DNA from 2 places in the Allobosea sp. P1_A7 genome. Region 1 is predicted to be linked to the other one. Evidence: predicted binding sites of a transcription regulator. Region 1 holds the regulator's gene; the other holds the start of a gene.
The links. Region 1 encodes HrcA, which represses chaperone genes, less so after heat shock. Its sites were predicted from a motif close to GTTAGCACTCNCNNNNNGNGAGTGCTAAC; they were not measured.

Region 1 (4,411 bases):
TCTGCGTGACACCGTCTTCACGCCAGAGTTCGAGCAGGACCATGAACTGCGCTGGCGCAAGCCCCAGCGGTCGGATGGATTCAGCCAGGGCCTTGGCGAAAAGCCGCGCCATGTGGTTGGCGAGATAGCCGGCCGAATGAGTCTTGAAGGTCGTCACGATCGCATCCCCCCGCCGGGTCGGGATACCAGTTGAACAGCATGCTATGCAATGATATATAGCATACTATTCAAAATCGGGAGGTGACGATGCCCCAAGGGACCGACCTCATTCTGCAATCCACGCTCGCCCGGAGCATGGGACCGATCACATTGGCACTGGCGGCGCTGTTCAGTGGCGCAGCGATCTACATCCTCGCGGCCGAGCAGCCGGCGCGGCTGTCGCTCGACGACGGGGCGCTTCTGCGGCAATGGCAAGCCGCCATCGGCCCGGCGACGCGGATGCAGGCGACGCTGGTCGTCATCACGACGCTCTGCGCCGGTCTCTCCTGGCGCTCCACCCGTAACCCCGCCTGGCTGGTCGGCATGTTTGCGATCCTGGCCAATCTGCCGTTCACGCTACTGGTCATCGCACCGATCAACACGGAACTGCAGGCCATGGCCGCGGCGCAAGCCAGCGCCGCGAGCCGCCATCTGATTCAGCGCTGGGGTGAGCTTCACGCTGTCCGCGCCGGGCTCGGGCTATTCGCCGTCCTCAGCTTCAGCTGGGCGCTGTCGCGGCGTCCGTGACGCCCTGAACCTTACTCCGCCTTGCGATAGTAAGGCTCGACCGGCCCCTTGAGCGTGATCGTCATCGGCCGGCCAAAGCGGTCCTTGGCGGCGCCGGCCGCCACCTTGATCCATCCCTCGCTGACGCAATACTCCTCGACATTGGTCTTCTCGGTGCCCTTGAAGCGGATGCCGATATCCTTCGCCAGGACCTCGGCGTCGTAAAAGGGGCTGTCCGGGTTGACGGAGAGACGGTCGGGGAGCGTGTCGGTCATGTCTTTGGCCTTGTGGTCTGGAGCGCACCTGGGTCGCTTTGGCGGCAGAGGTAACGCCAGAATGCGTCGATGCCAAATCGGGATGCTTGAGCGGCCTCCCGGCCACTGCGAAATTCGGGGCCGGCGACGTCATGGAGCGCGGGCTGGCGGTCCACCTGATCGAGCGACAGAGCAGTCTCGGTCCGGGGCAACGCGAAGCGAGCGACTTTCACGCCAGCGAGCAGGTCATGACTCGCTGGCTGGAATCGGTCAGCGGCCGCCGGCCTTCTCGATCAACGCCGCGACGGCCCGCTGCCCGCGCTGGCGGGCATGGGCCAGCGGCGAGACACCATCCTTGTCGGCCAGACTCGGATCGGCGCCGGCCTCGAGCACAAGCTTTGCAACCTCCTGATGCCGTGGCCCGCCATCGCCCAGGATGACGATCTCGAGCAGGCAGGTCCAACCGAGATCATTGACGTGGTCCAGGTCGATGCCGCTACCCAGGAGCAGCTTGACCGTCTCGACATGGGCGCGCTCGCAGGCCGGGATCAGGGCATTGCCGCCATAGCGGTTGCGGATCGTCAGGTCGGGCTTCAGCGGGATCATCGCAGCGACGATCTCGGCACGCCCGGCGGCACCGGCGAGCAACCAGGGCGTGTCGCGATTGGCGGCCTGCGCATTGATGTTGGCGCCCGCCGCGAGCAGCGCCTTGGCGATCGCGACATGATTGCCGGCCACGGCGAGCAACAACGGCGAGCGCCCCTGCGCATCGCGAGCCTCGAGATCGGCTCCGGCCGCGATCAGCCGGGAGACCTCGGCAGTCCTGCCGGTGGCGGCCGCATCGAGGAGGCTCGCCTGTCCGTTCTGCCCCATCGCCGCCATCYCAAAAACTCCCAGCACCAGAATCAGTCCGGCTCGCAAGATGCGCTTCACCGCGCACCATCCAGGAGCCGCCCGACGACCTTGGCGGTATAGTCCACCATCGGCACGATGCGGGCATAGTTCAGCCGCGTCGGGCCGATGATGCCGACGACGCCGACGATACGCTGTTCGGCATCATGGAAGGGGGCCGCGATCATCGAGGAACCGGACATCGAGAACAGCTTGTTCTCGGAGCCGATGAAGATGCGCACGCCGTCGCCGGCCTCGGCACGGGACAGGAGGTCGATCACGTCGGTCTGCGTCTCCAGATCCCCGAAGAGCAGGCGGATACGCTCGAGATCCTCCRGTGCCTTGAGATCCTCCAGCAGATTGGCCTGGCCGCGCACGATCAGATGGCGATCGCTGCTTGGACCTGACGAGGTGGCGATGCCGCTTTCGACAAGCTTCGCCGTCAGCGCATCGAGTTCGCGCTCCATGGTGGCGCGATCGTCGGCGATCTCGCGCTGCAGTTCGCTCAGGGTCTTGCCGAGGACACGGGCATTGAGAAAATTCGCAGCCTCCGTCAGGGCCGAGGCGGGCAGACCCGGCGGAAGGGCGAGCAACCGATTCTCGACCGTACCGTCCTCCGCCACGAGCACCACAAGCGCGCGCACCGGCTCCAGCCGGACAAATTCGATATGCTTCAGCCGGGAATTGGCCTTGGTGGTGACCACAACGCCGGCACCACGCGACAGCCCAGACAGCAGTGCAGACGCCTCGGTCAGCGCGCCGTCCAGCGTCCGGGTCGAGGCCGCTGCCCGCATCTGCGCCTCGATGCGGGCGCGCTCGTCGGAGGTCAGGTTGCCGACTTCCATCATGGCGTCGACGAAGAAACGCAATCCGCGCTCCGTCGGCAACCGACCGGCCGAGGTATGCGGGGCGTAGATCAGCCCGGCCATTTCGAGGTCGGTCATGACATTGCGCACAGTTGCCGGCGACAGGGCCACCGGCAGCAGCCGCGCGATATTGCGCGAGCCGACGGGCTCGCCCGTCGCGAGATAGCCATCGACGATCTGCCGGAAAATCTCACGGGAGCGTTGGTCGGTCTCGACCAGCCCGCCAGGGCTGTCCTGCCGCGTGGGCGCGCTCATGGCGAGGCGAGTATCTGGTTGCACATAGGCTATTGTCCCTTCGGCGCGGCGGCGGATCAAGAGGCAAGCGCTGGCTGCTTGCCTTGCCGCGCCCGGCCCAAACGCCTACAAGCCGCCGAACTCACGAAATCGGGATGTGAACATGCGACCCTCCAAACGCGCGGCCGACGAGATGCGCAAGGTCACGCTGGAACGCGGCGTGGTGCGCTATGCGGAAGGTTCCTGCATGGTCAGCTTCGGCGAGACCAAGGTGCTCTGCGCCGCGACGGTCGAGGAAAAGGGTCCACCATGGCTGCGTGGCACCGGCAAGGGCTGGGTCACGGCCGAGTACTCGATGCTGCCGCGTGCCACGCATGAACGTACACGCCGCGAGGTCACCTCCGGCAAGCCATCCGGCCGCACGCAGGAAATCCAGCGCCTGGTCGGACGCTCGCTTCGCGCGGTCGTCGACCTGACCGCCATTGGCGAGCGCCAGATCGTGGTCGATTGCGACGTCCTCCAGGCCGATGGCGGCACGCGCACGGCCTCGATCACCGGCGCCTGGGTCGCGCTGCACGYCGCGCTGAAATGGATGGAGGGGCGCGGCATGCTCAAGGCATCGAACCCGCTCAAGGATCATGTCGCCGCGATTTCCTGCGGCATCGTCGCCGGCAACCCGGTCATCGATCTCGACTATGTCGAGGATTCCGGCGCGCAGACCGACGCGAACTTCGTCATCACCGGAACAGGCGGCCTGGTCGAAGTGCAAGGCACTGCCGAAGGCGCTCCCTTCTCGGAGGATGAGCTGATGGCCCTGCTCCGCCTCGCCAAGGGCGGTGTCAGCAAGCTGGTCGCGCTGCAAAAGGCGGCGGTGGCCTGACCATGAGCGGACATCGGCTTCTCCAAGGCAAAGTCGTGATTGCGACCCATAATCAGGGCAAGCTGCGCGAAATGCGCGAGCTGATGGCGCCCTATGGCGTCGATCTGGTCTCGGCCGGCGAGCTCGGCCTGCCCGAGCCGGAGGAGAATGGCCACATGTTCTCGGAGAATGCCGCGATCAAGGCGGTGGCCTCCGCGCAAGCGAGCGGCCTGCCGGCGATTGCCGATGATTCCGGCCTGTGCATCGATGCGCTCGACGGCGCCCCTGGCCTGTTCTCCGCCAACTGGGCCGGGCCGGGCAAGAACTTTGTCCCGGCGCTCGCCCGCGTGCAGGCCGAGCTCGCCAAGCGCGGCGCAACGACCTCCGACAAGCGTCGGGGCCATTTCGTCTCCGCGCTGGTCATCGCTTGGCCGGACGGACACCAGGAGCTCTTCGAAGGCCGCGTCTACGGCGAGATCATCCATGAGCCGCGCGGCCCTTCAGGCTTCGGCTATGATCCGATTTTCAAGCCGGACGGCCGCGCCAAGACCTTTGGCGAAATGTCTTCCGATGAAAAGCACGGCGTGCCGGATGATGGTTCG
Region 2 (4,411 bases), on a different contig from region 1:
AAGTTGCCGGCGACTGAGCAAAGCCACGGTAATCCAAGAACCAAAATGGAGAGGGGAAGCTCTGAGACCTCAAAGGCCGCGATCAATTCCCGGCTACCACGGCCGCGATTGATCCTGACCCGCGTCGAATAGAGCTTCCCCTCCCACTTCCCCAGCCTAGGCGGCCCGATGGCTGCTCCGCAAGAAGCAGGGATGCCGGAATGTTATCTAACCGTTGCCCGCAGACCCATGCGAACAGRAGCCAGATACTTGTTCTTCTCAGCCAAACCCAGCTTCGAGGTAGTTGCGACGGTGTCCACTGGAGTAAAACCGACGCCAGCTAACCTGCGGGGGCAATGGTGGCGGGTGATGCGTCCGCGCGGCTGGCTCAGGCGGCATGTCGCGCCCGAGTTGGGGTCATCGCAACTGACGGAGTGGACGTCGGCGCCGATGAGATCTCGGGCACGGTCTACGTGTTCCGGCCACGGTCCACCGAGCGATCAAGCTCGTTCGATAGAAAGCAGAAGCCTTTCGCTGCCTATAAGAAAAAGGCCCGGCTTGCGCCGGGCCTTCCTTGGAGACGTAGAGAGACTTGGACGATCAGAAGTCCATGCCGCCCATGCCGCCGCCGCCCGGCATAGCCGGCATGGCGTCCTTCTTCGGCAGCTCGGCGATCATCGCRTCGGTGGTGATCAGCAGGCCGGCGARCGAAGCCGCGTCCTGGATCGCCGTGCGCACGACCTTGGTCGGGTCGATGATGCCGGCCTTGACCAGATCGCCGTACTCYCCGGTCTGGGCATTGTAGCCGTAGGCGTAGTCCTTCGACTCGAGCAGCTTGCCGACCACGACWGCGCCGTCATCYCCYGCGTTGTCSACGATCTGCTTGGCCGGGGCCATGATCGCCTTGCGGACGATCTCGARGCCGGTCTTCTGGTCGTCGTTCTGYGTCTTGATCGACTTGACGGTCTGGAGCGCGCGCAGGAGCGCCACGCCYCCACCCGGCAGGATGCCTTCTTCGACCGCAGCGCGGGTCGCGTTCAGGGCATCGTCGACGCGGTCCTTCTTRTCCTTGACTTCGACRTCGGTCGCGCCGCCGACGCGGATCACCGCGACGCCGCCAGCGAGCTTGGCCAGACGCTCCTGGAGCTTCTCGCGATCGTAGTCAGACGAGGTCTCCTCGATCTGCGCCTTGATCTGCGCAACGCGGCCCTCGATGTCCTTCTTCTTGCCGGCGCCGTCGATGATCGTGGTGTTCTCCTTCTCGATACGCACCTTCTTGGCGCGGCCGAGCATGTRGAGCGTCACGGTCTCGAGCTTGATGCCGAGGTCTTCCGAGATCAGCTGACCGGCGGTCAYGATCGAGATGTCCTCGAGCATGGCCTTGCGGCGATCGCCGAAGCCCGGAGCCTTGACGGCCGCGACCTTCAGGCCGCCACGGAGCTTGTTGACGACGAGGGTGGCGAGAGCCTCACCTTCCACGTCCTCGGCGATGATCAGCAGCGGCTTGCCGGTCTGAACGACGGCCTCGAGGATCGGCAGCATCGCCTGGAGCGACGACAGCTTCTTCTCGAAAACGAGGATGTAGGGGTCCTCGAGCTCGYCYACCATCTTCTCGGCATTGGTGATGAAGTAGGGCGAGAGATAGCCACGGTCGAACTGCATGCCTTCGACGACATCAAGCTCGGTCTCGGCGGTCTTGGCCTCCTCGACGGTGATGACACCCTCGTTGCCGACCTTCTGCATCGCGGTGGCGATCATCTTGCCGACCGACTCGTCGCCGTTGGCCGAGATGGTGCCGACCTGCGCGACTTCCGCGTTCGAYGTGACCTTCTTCGAGTTCTTCTTCAGGTCCGTGACGATGGCTTCGACCGCGAGGTCGATGCCGCGCTTCAGGTCCATCGGGTTCATGCCGGCGGCAACCGACTTCAGGCCTTCGCGCATGATCGCGGCGGCGAGCACGGTGGCCGTCGTGGTGCCGTCACCGGCGGCGTCGTTCTGCTTCGAGGCGACTTCGCGCACCAGCTGGGCGCCCATGTTCTCGAACTTGTCGGKGAGCTCGATCTCCTTGGCGACGGTGACGCCGTCCTTGGTGATYCGGGGAGCGCCGAACGACTTGTCGATCACGACGTTGCGGCCCTTGGGACCGAGCGTGACCTTGACGGCGTTGTTGAGGATTTCGACGCCGCGCAGCATCCGGTCGCGCGCGTCGGTGGAGAACTTGACGTCTTTAGCAGCCATGCGAGCTACTCCTTAATGAAAACGGGGAATGGAGGTCGCGTGGCGTTCAGCCGACGACGCCCATGATGTCGGATTCCTTCATGATCAGGAGATCCTGGCCATCGATCTTGACCTCGGTGCCCGACCACTTGCCGAAGAGGACGCGATCGCCCTTCTTGACGTCCAGGGCAACGAGCTTGCCGGCTTCGTCGCGGGCGCCAGGGCCGACGGCGACGACTTCACCCTCTTGGGGCTTTTCCTTGGCGGTTTCGGGGATGATGATGCCACCCTTGGTCTTCTCTTCGCCATCAAGGCGACGGACCACGACGCGGTCATGCAGCGGACGGAACTTCATGGTTCTGTCTTCCTCTAAGAAGGTAGAAACGGAACGCGCGGCRTGCGTGGAAACGCTGCCGGCATCTGTTAGCAGTCTCGYSMYTCGAGTGCTAACGGATGCCGCGGAGATAGGCTCGCCCCCCGGATGAGTCAAGGAAGCTTCTCGGCGGAAAGTGAATCGAAATTGCGGCGCGGCAAGCGGGGCGTCGCAAGACAGGGCGTGGCAAGAGGGATGCTGCGCAATCCCATGCGACGCGCTATCCTGTTGGAATGACCGAGCCCGTGCCCGATCCCCGGCTTGACGACATCGCCCGTTCCTGCGTCGCCTTGCACGTTCGAATGACTGCACGCGCCGTCACGCGCGCCTATGACGAGGCGATGCGGCCGAGCGGGCTGAAGATCACCCAGTTCGTCCTGCTCTCGGCGCTCAGCTCCGGCGCCTTCCGATCCGTGACCGAGCTGGCCGAGCGTTTTGCGCTGGAACGCACCTCGCTCACCCGCAACCTGCAATTGCTCGCCGCGGAGGCGCTGATCGAACCGCTGGAGTGCAAGGGGAGGGCCTTGGTCTATGCCGTGACCGACAAGGGCCGCGCGGCGATCGAGGCCGCGATCCCTTATTGGCAGGCGGCGCAGGAGCGCATCGAGGGCGGGCTCGGCCGGGAACGATGGAACGAGACCCGCGATGGCCTGCGGGCCTTGCGGCGGGTTGCCCGCGGCGCGACCTGAACGCTGTCTCGGGCGGAAGCAGACCTTGACCGCACGCGGCTTCTCATTAACGTGTATCTGCACGTTAATCGAGGGCTGTCCATGTCGCGAAAGATCGGCGTCGTCTCACGCGAGGTCTTGCTGGCCGAAGACGGTGTGTCCTTCCTGCGTGGCATGATGGAGGGGCGACATCCCGGCGCGCCCTTCGCCGATGCCATGGATTTCGATCTCGCGGAGGTCGAGGAGGGGCGGGTGGTGTTCGTCGGCAAGCCGTCGGCGCGCTACTTCAATCCGCTTGGCACGATCCATGGCGGCTGGACCGCGACGATCCTCGATTCAGCCATGGCCTGTGCGGCGCACGCGACGCTGAAGGCCGGCGAGGGTTACACGACGCTCGAGATGAAGATCAACTATGTCCGCCCGGTGATGCCGGGTGGCGGGATCYTACGGTGCGAAGGCAAGCTGATCCATCGCGGCGGCACGATTGCGACGACCGAGGGCAGGCTCACCGACGAGCGCGGCAAGCTGCTCGCGCATGGCACCGAAACCTGCATGATCTTTCCGGTCGGCGTTGCGGCAGGCCGCTGAAGTGGCGTCGTCCAGCGGTTCGTGACTAGGATACGCGCCGATGCCCCGGGGCGGAGTTGTCCATGCAATTCGCAGCGTTCCAGGATCTCGGGGTCGACGCAGCTTTTCAGTCATTCGCTGAGCCGCTGAGGACGCCGCTGCTCCGGCTGCGTCAGCTTATCCTCGACACAGGCGCCCGGACGACCGGGCTCGGCGGACTCGTCGAAACCCTGAAATGGGGCGAGCCTGCCTATCTCCCTGTGAAACAGCGTGTGGGGACGACCGTAAGGGTCGCTGCGTTGAAGGGATCGAGCAAGCACTACGCGATGTATGTCCATTGCCAGACGACACTGGTCGAGACCTTCGCGCGTCACTACCCCGACACCTTTCGCTTCGAAGGCAGCCGCGCCCTCGTCTTCCGGGAGGAGGAGGAGATTCCTGTCGGGCCGCTCGAACACTGCATCGGGCTCGCGCTGACCTACCATCGCTGGCGCTAGGGCTGGGCGCGATAGGCACTCGGACTGGCCCCCATCACCTGCCGGAAGCGGCGATTGAAGGTCGAGAGATCGCCGAAGCCTGCATCGAACGCGATGGTCGCGATCGTCAG

Region 2: groES (co-chaperone GroES) is a predicted target of HrcA. The motif match lies at 2,619-2,647, and genes of this name have one in related genera.

The regions. Positions count from the first base shown of each region.
Region 1 covers NZ_JBFTZN010000007.1:46,090-50,500, reverse strand. The annotation lists gene AC1D34_RS02130 (MarR family winged helix-turn-helix transcriptional regulator) at 1-157, opposite strand, end outside; gene AC1D34_RS02125 (anthrone oxygenase family protein) at 247-726, shown strand; gene AC1D34_RS02120 (DUF3297 family protein) at 738-980, opposite strand; gene AC1D34_RS02115 (ankyrin repeat domain-containing protein) at 1,230-1,892, opposite strand; gene hrcA (heat-inducible transcriptional repressor HrcA) at 1,889-2,971, opposite strand; gene rph (ribonuclease PH) at 3,114-3,830, shown strand; gene rdgB (RdgB/HAM1 family non-canonical purine NTP pyrophosphatase) at 3,833-4,411, shown strand, end outside.
Region 2 covers NZ_JBFTZN010000132.1:9,852-14,262, reverse strand. The annotation lists gene groL (chaperonin GroEL) at 580-2,217, opposite strand; gene groES (co-chaperone GroES) at 2,264-2,551, opposite strand; gene AC1D34_RS21705 (MarR family winged helix-turn-helix transcriptional regulator) at 2,872-3,258, shown strand; gene AC1D34_RS21700 (PaaI family thioesterase) at 3,340-3,825, shown strand; gene AC1D34_RS21695 (DUF1801 domain-containing protein) at 3,888-4,301, shown strand; gene AC1D34_RS21690 (helix-turn-helix transcriptional regulator) at 4,298-4,411, opposite strand, start outside.